DNA from 3 places in the Streptomyces sp. NPDC059142 genome. Region 3 is predicted to be linked to each of the others. Evidence: riboswitches for the same ligand, from Rfam matches in the RefSeq annotation. Region 3 holds a riboswitch; each other region holds the start of a gene.
The links. Region 3 has a riboswitch for cobalamin ahead of ACFXPK_RS17070 (cobalamin biosynthesis protein). Riboswitches for the same ligand answer to the same signal wherever they lie in the genome.

Region 1 (4,245 bases), on a different contig from region 3:
GCGTTGGCGGAATCGGCGATGACCGCCTCCGCCTCGGTGCGGTTCGCGAGGGGCACCAGGGCCTGGACCTCGCCGGTGTTGGGGTCGTACACCTCGCCGTAGGACCCCGAGGTGCCCCGGGTGTGTTTGCCGCCGACGAAGTGGGTCAACTCGCGCGCGGAGGCGCGTTCGTGCTCGCGGACCATGACTGCCTGCTCTCGTCAGGAGGGATCCGGGGATGGCACACGCCGTCACCGCACACGCACGCGGGTGGCGTACGGATACCGGGGGCGCGAGATCGCGTATGGCCGGAGTCCCGTCAGAGGGCGGGTTCACCAGGGTTGTGGGTACACACCGGTGCCATGCGTGTCAGCTCCATCCTCGTGGACAACACGGAACATCCCACGGCCGGTATCCTGACTCCCGGATCAGCGCGCGCCGTCCGCCTTCCCGACATCCAGCTCGTCAGTGGCGTCCTGCTCGACGGCGTACTCCCCGGTCACAGTGGCGGGACCGCGCCGGAATCACACCGGCTTCCCTGCACCGCGGGCCTTCACCGCGACTATATAGTTGGACGTCCTAGTAAATCTAGCCTCCGAGACCGCCTGTCGCCTTCGCCGCTGGTCAGGGGTTTCCGGATGCGTCCGTACGGGGCGCGGCGAAGCGCGCCGGGGCACGGAGACGAGCCCGGCGGGCATCACGCCGGAAGGTGGTCAGCACCGCCGGACGTGGTGCTGGTCCTGCCGTGCGGTTCTCCGCCGGAGCGCACCCTGCGGGAGGCGGACCTGCTCACCCGCCTGCCCGGCTGGGCCCATCTGCGCCGCAGTGGCATCCCGGGGTCCCTTGGATGTGCCCGCCCGCTGCTGGTGAAGGGCGAGAAGACGATCACGAGCAGAACATCTGTACACGCTCTGTACCGTCAGGGCCCGAGCAGGAGGCTGTGGGCGCGCTCCTTGGCGGACGCTTGACGCTTGGCGACGTACCGCCAGTTCACGACTTTCCACATGGCCTCGATGAAACGGAGCCCTGCGGAGGAGGGGCAGGGCTCCGAGGGTGCGGGAAGCGGTCACCCGCCCCCAGGGCCCGCGAAGGCCCTACGCGCCCCGTCATCGCGGCGAGCACCAAAAGCCAGCCCGGGTAAGAGCCACTCCGATATACGGGTAATCAGGATCGATACGGGATGGGGCACTCCGGGCCGACACGATGGTCAGGCATAATGCGCGGCGTACACCTGAGCGACGGGAACCAGGAAGCCGGTGCGAGTCCGGCGCGGTCCCGCCACTGTGACCGGGGAGCGACCCCCTATGCCACGGCCCACCGGCCGGAAGGCGGGGCGAGCGGCGATCCGGCAGCCAGGAGACTGGCCCGTCGCTTCACCAACTGTCCGGGGCGTGGACTCCCCAGGAAGAGGTCTGTGATGCGCGTCGCGAACTGGCGGCCGACCGGGGCGTCTTTCTGCTTGTTCCGGTGTCCGGAACCCAGTGGAAGGCTCGGCACACCATGACGTTTCCCCTTGCGCGCCGCCGGCTCCTGACCGGGGCCGGTGCGCTCGCCGCCGGAGCGGCTCTGGCGGGCTGCTCCCCCGGCAACGCCCCCGGCTCCTCCCAGGGACGCAGGCTGCGCGCCGCCTTCAGCGCGGGCGGGTCGCAGGAGACCCTGGACCCGCACACAGCTCCGCTCTTCATCGACCAGGCCCGCGCCAAGGCGTTGTACGACAGCGTCCTGACGTACAAGGACGACATGTCGGTCCAGGCGAGGCTCGCCGAGAGCTGGGAGAGCGACAGCTCCGGCAGCCGCTGGCGCGTACGTCTGCGGGACGCCCGGTTCCACGACGGCAGGCGCGTCACCGCGGCCGACGTTCTGTGGAACTATCGGCGTATAGCCGACCCGGCGACCGGAGCATCGGCCCAACAGCTCTTCGCCGGCGTCGATTTCAGCGCGAGCCGGGCGTCCGGCCGAGACCTCACCCTTGTCCTCACCGCGGCCGACTTCGAGTTCCCGGCGGCGCTTGGCGCTGCCGGCACCGAGATCGTCCCGAAGGACACCAAGGACTTCGACAGGCCCATCGGCTCGGGTCCCTTCCGCTACCGCTCCTTCCGTCCGGGCGGCAGCACCCTGTTCACCGCGTGGTCGGACCACTGGGACGGCGGGCCGGACATCGAGGAACTGGAGTTCGTACCGGTCAACGACGAACAGGCGCGGCTCAACGCCCTGTTGTCCGGACAGGTGCACTACGCCCACGATCTGTCAGCGGCCTCGGCGACGCGGCTGGCCGGCCGCGACGGGCTGCGCGTCCTGCGGACGAGGCTGAGCACCATGCAGGCCGTCCTGCTCCGGCTCAACCGGGCTCCCTTCGACGACCCACGCCTCGTCCGGGCGTTCACCCTCGGGCTCGACCGGGACCGGCTCGTCGAAGTCGCCCTCGCCGGACACGGCACCGCGGGCAACGACCTCTTCGGGCAGGGACTGCGCGGATACCCAGCCGGCCTGCCCGCGCGGGAACGTGACGTCGACCGGGCCCGCGCGCTGGTCGAGGAAGCGGGCGCGAACGGCCTGACGATCGCCCTGGAGACCAGCGATGCCGACCCGACCTGGGGCAACGCATCCTCACTCATCGCCGGCCAACTGAAGGACATCGGTTTCAAGGTCACCCCGCACGTTCGCTCGGCCGCCACGTATTTCGGCGAGATCAAGACCAAGGGCGTCGCCGCTCACAGCCGTACCGCCACCCTGCCCGTCACCACGCACCTGCGCTCCCGGCTGCGCGCCGACGCACCCAACAACCTCACCGGATACGACGACCCGGCCTTCGACAGGCTTCTCACCCAGGCGTCCGCCACCCGCGACGAGAAGACGCGCCTCGACCTTCTCGCCAGGGCGCAACATCGCGCCAGGGACCGCAGCGGCCAGCTCGTGTGGGCCTTCAGCGACTGGAACATCGGCCACAGCGGCACTCTCACCGGGCTTCGGGCCGCGCCGCCCAACTCCTGCGACTGGGCGCGCTTCGACCGTGTCCGCATTTCCTGACGGCCCGCCCCGTGCGACACGTCCGACGGACCGTGTCGCATGACGCCCACGTACGAGGGAGCACCCCGCCCGGCGCGGACGTGGCGGCCGTCGGGGATGACACGCTACGCGCTGATCAGGACCGCCACGGCCGTCGCGCAGGGCGCAGTGGTCCTGGTCGCGGTCTTCGCCCTGACCTCGCTCCTGCCGGGCGACACCGTCGACGCCGTCCTCGGCGAGCAGGGCACGCCCGAGCAGCAGCGTCTGGCCCGTACCGAACTGGGACTCGACGAGCCGGTCACCACGCGCTTCCTCCACTGGGTCATCGACCTGTGCCACATGCGCCTGGGGCAGTCGCTCGTCACCGGCGTCCCCGTCACCCAGGAGATCGGCGACCGTTTCGCCGCGACGGCCGTCCTGACCGCCGTGGCACTGGCACTGCTCATCCCCCTCGCCCTCGCTCTGGGTGTCCTGACGGGGCTGCGCGAGGGATCCTTCGCCGACCGGACACTCAACGCCTGCGTACTCGCGCTGCACTCCGTACCGGAGTTCGTGCTCGGCCTGCTCCTCACGGCCTGGCTCAGCGCGGGACTCGGGCTACTGCCCGCCACCGCCGCGGGCCTCGGCGGCACCGAGGTGCTCTCCGCCCCCACGGTCCTCGTCCTGCCGGTCGCCGTCCTGGTCGCACGGCAGCTCTGCGACCTGACCCGGCAGGTCCGCATCGGTGTCGCCACCCGGATGACCAGCCCCGTCGTCCGCCATCTGCGGCTTCTCGGCCTGCACGAACGCACCATCGTGCTCCGCCATGTGCTGCCGGGGTGTCTCGCCCCGTCGGTGCAGCAACTCGCGCGCTGCGTGGACGGACTGCTCGGCGGCACCGTCGTGGTGGAGTCGCTGTTCACCGTCCGCGGACTGGGTACGGGCTTCGTCGAGTCGGTGCAGAACCGCGACATACCGGCGGTTCAGGGATACGCCCTGCTCTTCGCCGCGACGGCTCTGGTCGTGAACCTTCTCGCCGACCTGACCGTCGCCCGGCTGACCCCCCAGCGGGAGGAACGCGCGTGACCACCCGCCCGCCGGCCGCACCGCGACGCAGTATCGGCTCGCGCTGCCTGGACTCGCTCGCCCTTGTGCTGCTGGGACTGCCCGTCGTTCTCGCCGTCATCGGTCCCTTTGTCGCGGGCTCCACCGCTCCGGACGCGGCCCCACTGCTAACGGCCGGAGAAGGCCACCTGCTGGGCACCGATGTCCTCGGCCGGG
Region 2 (4,245 bases), on a different contig from region 3:
GGCAGCACCACCCGGGACAAACAGCGCCTGTACCGCACGCTCGCCCAGCGGCTCGCCGCAGCCGGCGTCGACGGCAAGGACCTGTTCGTCAGCTCCTTCGAGAACGGTCCCGAGGACTGGTCCTTCGCCGACGGCCGCGCCCAGTACGTCGAGGGCGACCTCGCCGTCCCCGGACACTGACCCATCCAGGATCACCGCCGCGCTACCGGGGTGGCGCGCGGGCAACGGCGCCCTCCCAGGCCGACAATGCTGCTGTGTACGCGGATCTGCTGCCGGAATCCACCCTGCGTGAAGCCGTCGACCTGGCCGTACGTCTTGTCGAGTTCGCCGGCGCGCTGATCATCTTCGTGGGCGCGGTCTGGGCGTTCGTGCAGTTCCTCCGGTACGGAATCCACCGGTCGCGCAACCGGGGAAAGCCCGAGGCCGCTGCCTTCGGCTTCAACCGGATCCGGCTGGCGCTCGGCCGTTTCCTGGCCCTGGGACTTGAGTTCCAGCTCGCCGGCGACATCCTCCGCACGGCCATCGCGCCCTCGTTCACCGAGATCGGCCAGCTGGCAGCGATCGCGGCCATCAGAACCGTGCTGAACTACATCCTGGGCCGCGAGATCGAACACGAGCGCCGTGAGATCGAGCGGTTCACCTCCAAAAACGACACCACCGTCACAGAGACCGCCCCATGACCGTGCTGCTGGCCCAGGCCGCCGTCGTCGTTACGGCCTTCGGGCTGGTCAGCGCCGTGTGCACCGCTGCCCGGATGCGCCGGACACAGCCCGCCGTAGCGGTGCTCACGGACTTTCTCGTAGCGGCCGGCCTGATCCGCCTCGCCGGTCAGCCGTCCTGGACGGTCCTGGCGACCGCCGCAGCCACCATCGGCGTCCGGCTGATGGTCAACTCCAGCCTCCGCACAGAAGCGAAGCGGTAACCGCTCGGCAGACACGCTTCGCCTCGCGCGGCGGAGACCCCAGGTCGGCCTACTACCCGTTGAGCTCCTGGATCGGGTAGGCGCACGGACCGTTCAGCGCGGGTCACCGGTGCCGGCCACCACGGGGCGGCAGGCGTGCAGCGGGGGTTCCACGTCTCCCCGGGCCGGTGAGCCACTGCGGTGCGCACCTCGGCAGGGCCGCCGTTCGCTCCCGAGCAGCTCAGGGTGCGGGAGGAGCGGGAGCCTCGGAAACTGGGGGCAGAGATTCCTGCCCGGCCGGATGGAGTGCTTGGCCGAGAAGCTGTCCGGTGGATACGGGATGACCTGTGAACCGGACGGGATTCTGTGTTCCGTATCACGTTCCGGAGTGTGAACACGTTCGGCCAAGGGGTCGTCCACGCTCTAGCCTGGCGGGTGCAGCTGGTTCGCCCTGCCCGCCAGGCAGACGCGTCGTAAGAGGGAACCCGGTGGAACTCCGGGACTGCCCCGCAGCGGTGAGTGGGAACGACCGCCGTCATACGCACTGGGTCCGCCGTACCGGGCCTGGGAAGCGACGGCCAGTAGGTGTCTTCCGCGGGAAGGCGTGCTCGCGAGTCCGAAGACCTGCCCGTTGCCCGTGCGCGAACCATGCGTGCACGGATATCCCGGTGGCCTCGTGGGCGGGTCGGCGTACCTATCAGACGGATGATCACGCTGCGCCGTGCGGCGTCGGGTCCGTCCGGTTCGTCACTCCTTCGCGCTCGCGTCCTGTCCCGGGATTCAAGGGAGATATCTCGCGAAGGAGATTTCCGTGACAACGAAGTCCGCAGCCGCGGCAGCACGGGCCACTGCGTACGGTTGCCCTCGCCGGGGACCGAACCGGGAAGTGAACCGGGCCGTCGCGGAACACCGCAAGGGCTTTGTCACCGCCGACGCCGACATCGCGCTCACCAAGCGGTTCGACGCCCATCACCACTTCCTGGTGCCCGAACTGGAGCCCCACACGGTCGTCACCGCTGACTCGACCAAGCAGTTCGCCGAGCTCGGGGAAGCCCTCGCCCTCGGTCCGAGCGCCCGCTCCGTCCTGGCCGGCCCCGTCACGTACCTCGCGTTCTCCGAGCCCGCCCCCGGTGTGCCCGCCGACTTCGAGCCACTGACGCTGCTGGACCGGCTGGCGCCTGTGCACACGGAGGTCCTCACCGATCTGCGCATGGCCCACGCCCATCTGCGAGCCGGCCGGATCGACACCCCCGGATACGAGGAGCGGGTCACCCCCGAACGGGTAGCGCACGACTCCCCGTGCGAAGCCGGTCCGGGCCTGCACGACATCCGCTCCCCGCGCCTCCTGAGCACGGAGGAGGCCGTAGACATTCCGCGGACCGGACTGGAATCAACCCCCGCGGCCGTCTGCGGTGCGTTCCCGACCGCGGCCTGAAGGTGTCCGCCCGGCCCCGGGCGACGGCCTCCACGGAGAACCTGGCCGCCGCCGCCGCCCGCACCGTCCGGAAAGAACTCACCGCGTCCTGACCGCAGTACCGGTCGGCCGGGGGTGGGTGTACCCGCCTCGACGTCCGGCTCCCGGCTTGAGAGAAAGCAGCAGCCCATGGCTCTCGGTATCCCCAGCACCAGGGGAGACAGCGCAGTGTCCATTCGCGACCTCCTTGCACGAGGAGGTCGCTCCTACTCATTCGAATTCATGCCACCGCGCAGCACGGCGGCCGAAGCCGGATTGTGGACCGCGATCCGTAAACTGGAGGCGTTGGCACCCACCTTCGTCTCGGTGACGTACGGCGCCGGTGGTTCGACACGAGGCCGGACCGTGAACGTCACGGGGCGGATCGCCCAGGAGACCACGCTCACACCGGTCGCCCACCTCACCGCGGTGGACCACAGCGTCGCCGAACTGCGGAACATCCTCGGGCATTACGCCGACCAAGGTGTGCGGAACATCCTTGCCCTGCGCGGAGACCCGCCCGGTGATCCGCTCGGTCCCTGGACACGACATCCGCGGGGTATTCAGTACGCGAGTGAACTCGTCGGCCTGATCAAGGAATCCGGAAACTTCTGCGTCGGCGTCGCCGCCTTCCCCGAGATGCATCCCCGCTCCCCCGACCGGGACAGCGACATCAGCCACTTCATCGACAAGTGCCGGGCCGGAGCCGATTACGCGATCACCCAGATGTTCTTCGACGTCGATGACTATCTGCGGTTCCGTGACCGGGTGGCAGCGGCCGGATGCGAGACACCGATCATCCCGGAGATCATGCCGGTCACCACCATCCGCTCACTGCAACGCATTCCCGCCCTCTCCACCGCCGCCATCCCCGCCCGGCTCGCCGAGTCCATGCTCGCGGTCCAGAACGACCCCAGAGCGGTCAGGGCACTCGGAATCGACCACGCCATCGCGATGTGCGGCCGACTGCTCGCCGAAGGGGCTCCCGGACTGCACTTCATGACCATGAACTTCTCGACGGTGACAACGGAGATCTACCAGAACCTTGACCTCCATGGATAAGCACGTGAATACCTCGCCGGTGGGAATCCGCCGTCCCTCGCTGGTCGGCATCGTCAACATCACCACGGATTCGTTCTCGGACGGGAACAGGTTCCTGAGCACGCGGGCGGCGGTGGCTCACGCGCACCGCTTGCGCGAGGAAGGGGCCGACGTCATCGAGCTCGGGCCTGCCGCGAGCCATCCGGGAGCCCAGCAGGTGCCCGCGGACGAGGAGATGAGGCGGCTGGTCGACGTCATCGATCAGCTGGTCACCGAAGACATCCCGGTATCGGTCGACTCGTACCAGTCCGCTACACAGCGGTTCGCCGCTGCGCGGGGCGCCACCTATCTCAACGACATCCAGGGCTTCGCCGATCCCGCTCAGTACGGGGAGCTCGCCGACACCGGGTGCCGACTCGTCGTCATGCACTCCGTACAGCGCCTCGGCCCCGCCACAAGAGTGCGAACCGATCCCGCCGAAGTGTCCAGAGCGATGGAGGAGTTCTTCGACGAGCGTCTGGCCGCCTTGGAGAAGGCCGGCATCGCACACGACAGGCTGGTCATCGACCCCGGTCTGGGACACTTCCTGGGCAGCACGCCTGAACCGTCGCTGAGGACGCTTGCGGGTCTCGAACAGCTCAAGGCCCGCTTCGACGTACCCGTACTCGTCTCCCCTTCCCGCAAGTCGTTCCTGCGGGCGCTGACCGGGAGCGGCCTTCCCGGAATCGGTCCGGCCACACTGGCGGCGGAACTGTACGCCGCGCGTAGCGGCGCGGACTTCATACGCACGCACGATGTCGCGGCGCTCCGCGACGCCCTCACGGTCTTCGGAGCTCTGGAAGCCGTCAAG
Region 3 (4,245 bases):
GAGACATTGCCCGAGGTGCCGACGACCAGCCCCTCCGAGGCCGTTCTGCGGGCGGTGGCGACCAGCTCCGCCCAGGCCCGTTCCAGATCGTCCCGTCCGGTCGCCGGTTCGCCCGCTCCGGTCGCCGATTCGCTTGGTACGCCGGTCAGTTCGCCGTGTTCGCCGGTCCGCTCATCCGTCATACGCCGATCCTGCCAGGCGCCGCCGGGATCTCCACGGAGTGGGTCACTCCGTAGACCCACCCAGTTCATCTTCCGTTCACCCTGACTCCTTACGTTCACCGAGGCCACCGACGTCGAACGATTGCCTGGGTCCTGGGTCAATGGAACACATCACGCTGCTGCTCGCGATCGTGATCGTGACAGCTCTCGTGTTCGATTTCACGAACGGTTTCCACGACACCGCCAACGCGATGGCGACGACCATCTCGACCGGCGCTCTGAAGCCCAAGGTCGCGGTGGGCATGTCCGCGGTCCTGAATCTCGTCGGCGCGTTCCTGTCCGTGGAGGTCGCCAAGACGATCTCCGGCGGGCTCATCAACGAACAGGGCATCAGAACAGAAGTGATCTTCGCGGCGCTCGTCGGCGCCATCCTGTGGAACCTCTTCACCTGGCTGCTCGGACTCCCGTCCAGCTCCTCCCACGCGCTCTTCGGCGGCCTGATCGGCGCCACCCTGATGTCCGTCGGCGCCTCCGGCGTCAACGGCGGGGTCGTGGTCACCAAGGTCCTGATCCCCGCGCTCGCCGCTCCCGTGGTCGCCGGACTCGCCGCCCTGCTGGCGACGAAGCTGACGTACCGGATCGGTCGCGGTACGGACGACAAGGCCACCGCCAAGGGGTACCGGGCCGGGCAGATCGCCTCCGCCGGGCTCGTCTCCCTCGCCCACGGCACCAACGACGCGCAGAAGACGATGGGCGTCATCACGCTCGCCCTGGTCACCGGCGGCGTCCTGGCCCCCGGCTCCAACCCGCCCCTGTGGGTGATCGTCTCCGCGGGCGTCGCGATCGCCCTCGGCACGTACCTCGGCGGCTGGCGCATCATCCGCACCATGGGCACCGGCCTCACCGACCTCCAGCCGCAGCAGGGCTTCGCCGCCCAGACCAGCGCCGCGACGGTCATCCTGGCCTCCTCGCACCTGGGCTTCTCGCTCTCCACCACGCAGTCCTGCTCCGGCGCCGTGATGGGCGCGGGACTCGGCCGCAAGGGCGGAGTGGTGCGCTGGTCCACCGCGACCCGGATGTTCGTCGCCTGGGGGCTGACGCTGCCGGCCGCGGGACTGGTCGCCGCCGGCGCCGAGTTCCTGACCGGCCAGGGCACCTGGGGCATCACCGTCGTCGCGATCCTGCTGGTCGCCGGCTCCGCCGGGATCTGGCTCGCCTCGCGCCGCCGCCCGGTCGACCACACCAACGTCACCGACGAGCCCGCCACCACCGGCTCCGCCGCCGAGCCGGCCGGGGTGGTCACCACCGCCATGGCGGCCGTCACCCCGCCTCCCCCGGCGGGCGCCCCCGGCCAGGACCTCTCGGCCACCATCCCGGCCCCCGCGGCCACCGCCCCGGACCAGGCCGAACCGGCCCGCCCCGCCACGGTGTAAGGAAACGACCCCATGGACATCGACTGGGCAGCACTCGCCTCCGTCTTCGGCGTCAGCCTCGTGGCGACCGTCGCCCTCGTGGGCCTGTTCACCCTGGGCATCGTGGGCCTCGCCAAGCGCGGCTCCACGGCCGCGCCGGGACCGGCCTCCACCTCGGCCGCCGCCTCCACCCCCGCCACCGGCCCCGCGCCGCTCGCGGCCCGTGCCGGCGCCTACCTGTGCTTCGCGCTCTGCGCCGGGGCCGTCGCGTACGGGATCAGCCTCATCGTGGCCTGAGCCCACGAGCACCACGCCCCAGGAGCCCCGCATCGGCCGACCGGCCCGATGTGGGGCTCCGCACACTGTCCCGTCGCAGGTCAAGGATGAGTTGACGGGTGTTGCGGAGCGTGGTGGACTTCCGGGGCCATTGACGACGGCAGCAGAGGAAGCCGGTGCGAATCCGGCGCGGTCCCGCCACTGTCACTGTGAGCATGCCTCCAGGAGCCAGGAACTCTCGCCGTCGTACTCCGAACGTCGAACCGGGGCGCGGACCCTGAGTGAGGACACTTCGCCATGCCTGGCTGCGGTTGTGCCGCGCGGGGCGGCTCAGCCGCCCCTGCCGCCGAGCGGGTCTTCGCGTACGGCGCCGCCCTCGGCCTGCTGGGCGACCGGCTCTTCGGCGATCCGCGCCGGGGCCATCCGGTGGCCGCCTTCGGACGGGCCGCCGGGGCCGTCGAGCGCGCGCTGTGGCGCGACCACCGCGGCTGGGGCGCGCTGCACACCGTGCTCTGCGCCGGAGGCGCCGCCGGGGCCGCGGCACTGGCCGCCACCGCGGTACGCCGCAGCCCCGCCGCCTCCGTGGCGCTGACCGCCACCGCCACCTGGGCCGTCGTCGGGGGCGCCTCGCTGGGCCGTGAGGCGCGGACCGTGGGCGCCGCGCTGGCCGCCGGGGACCTCGAAGCCGCCCGGCGGCGCCTGCCGCATCTGTGCGGGCGCGACCCGTACGCCCTGGACGAGGCGCAGATCGCCCGCGCCGTCGTGGAGTCCGTCGCCGAGAACACCTCCGACGCCGTCGTGGGCGCCCTGGTGTGGGGCGCGGTCGCCGGGGTGCCGGGGCTCGCCGGGTTCCGGGCCGTGAACACGCTGGACGCGATGGTGGGTCACAAGAGCGAGCGGCACCGCCGGTTCGGCTGGGCCTCGGCCCGGCTCGACGACGTCGCGGGATGGCCGGGGGCCCGGCTCACCGCCGCGCTGGCCGTCGCCGCCGGGCCCGACAGACGCGGCGCGCTGCGGGCCGTACGGCAGGACGCGCACCGCCATCCGAGCCCCAACGCGGGCCCGGTGGAGGCGTCGTTCGCCGGGGCGCTGGGGGTACGGCTCGGCGGGACGCTCGCGTACGGCGGGCGCGTGGAGCACCGCCCCGTCCTGAACGCCGCGGGACGCCCGGTCGGGGTCCAGGACATCGAGCGCGCCGTGCGGCTGGCCCGCCGGGTCAACGTGCTCGCTCTCGCGGTCTGTGTCACGGGCCGTCTCGGGTACGGCGCGGTGCGCGCGGCCCTCACCACCAGGAGGCGCGGATGAGCCGGAACAGCGGGGGCACGGGGCTCGGCGGAGGGCTGCTGATCGCGGGCACGACCTCCGACGCGGGCAAGAGCGTCGTCACGGCGGGGATCTGCCGCTGGCTGGCGCGCCGGGGGGTGAAGGTCGCGCCGTTCAAGGGCCAGAACATGTCGCTGAACTCGTTCGTGACCCGCGAGGGCGCGGAGATCGGGCGCGCCCAGGCCATGCAGGCGCAGGCCGCGCGCGTGGAGCCGACCGCGCTGATGAACCCCGTCCTGCTGAAGCCGGGCAGCGACCGCAGCAGCCAGGTGGTGCTGATGGGCAAGCCGGTCGGCGAGCTGAGCGCCCGCGGATTCTTCGGAGCGCCCGGCGGGCCGGCCCCCGGGAGGACGCTGCACGGCGGCGGCCGGGAGGCGCTGCTCGAACCCGTACTGGCCTGCCTGGCGGAGCTGCGGTCCACGTACGACGCCGTGATCTGCGAGGGCGCCGGCAGCCCCGCCGAGATCAATCTGCGCCGTACCGACATCGTGAACATGGGGATCGCACGGGCCGCGCGGCTGCCGGTGGTCGTGGTCGGGGACATCGACCGGGGCGGGGTCTTCGCCTCCTTCTTCGGGACGACCGCGCTGCTCGGCCCGGAGGACCAGGCGCTGGTGGCCGGGTATCTCGTCAACAAGTTCCGGGGCGATGTCTCGCTGCTGGAGCCGGGGCTCGACATGCTGCGCGGGCTGACCGGGCGGGCGACGCTCGGGGTGCTGCCCTTCCGGCACGGTCTGGGCATCGACGAGGAGGACGGGCTGCGGATCTCGCTGCGCGGTGGCGCCCGCGAGTCGGTGGTGGCTCCCCCGTACGGCGCGGACGTGCTGCGGGTCGCGGTCTGCGCCGTACCGCTGATGTCGAACTTCACCGATGTGGACGCGCTGGCGGCCGAACCCGGGGTCCTGGTGCGGTTCGTGGACCGGCCCGAGGAGCTGGTCGACGCGGACCTGGTGATCGTGCCGGGCACGCGCGGCACGGTGCGGGCGCTGGCGTGGCTGCGGGAGCGGGGCCTGGCCGACGCGCTGGCCCTGCGGGCCGCCGAGGGCCGCCCCGTGCTGGGGATCTGCGGCGGC

Region 1: another riboswitch for cobalamin. It lies ahead of ACFXPK_RS04355 (ABC transporter substrate-binding protein); the one in region 3 lies ahead of ACFXPK_RS17070 (cobalamin biosynthesis protein).
Region 2: another riboswitch for cobalamin. It lies ahead of ACFXPK_RS04315 (hypothetical protein); the one in region 3 lies ahead of ACFXPK_RS17070 (cobalamin biosynthesis protein).

Annotation. Positions count from the first base shown of each region.
Region 1 is NZ_JBHZDA010000006.1:36,512-40,756, forward strand. It holds gene ACFXPK_RS04350 (CoA-acylating methylmalonate-semialdehyde dehydrogenase) at 1-185, opposite strand, end outside; cobalamin riboswitch at 368-555, opposite strand; cobalamin riboswitch at 1,183-1,363, shown strand; gene ACFXPK_RS04355 (ABC transporter substrate-binding protein) at 1,480-3,006, shown strand; gene ACFXPK_RS04360 (ABC transporter permease) at 3,103-4,050, shown strand; gene ACFXPK_RS04365 (ATP-binding cassette domain-containing protein) at 4,047-4,245, shown strand, end outside.
Region 2 is NZ_JBHZDA010000006.1:26,625-30,869, forward strand. It holds gene ACFXPK_RS04300 (tautomerase family protein) at 1-180, shown strand, start outside; gene ACFXPK_RS04305 (DUF1622 domain-containing protein) at 255-680, shown strand; gene ACFXPK_RS04310 (hypothetical protein) at 677-922, shown strand; cobalamin riboswitch at 1,345-1,548, shown strand; partial or broken gene ACFXPK_RS04315 (hypothetical protein) at 1,713-2,177, shown strand; gene metF (methylenetetrahydrofolate reductase [NAD(P)H]) at 2,505-3,416, shown strand; gene folP (dihydropteroate synthase) at 3,409-4,245, shown strand, end outside.
Region 3 is NZ_JBHZDA010000041.1:15,486-19,730, reverse strand. It holds gene ACFXPK_RS17085 (class II aldolase/adducin family protein) at 1-182, opposite strand, end outside; gene ACFXPK_RS17080 (anion permease) at 323-1,594, shown strand; gene ACFXPK_RS17075 (hypothetical protein) at 1,607-1,870, shown strand; cobalamin riboswitch at 1,991-2,110, shown strand; gene ACFXPK_RS17070 (cobalamin biosynthesis protein) at 2,147-3,154, shown strand; gene ACFXPK_RS17065 (cobyric acid synthase) at 3,151-4,245, shown strand, end outside.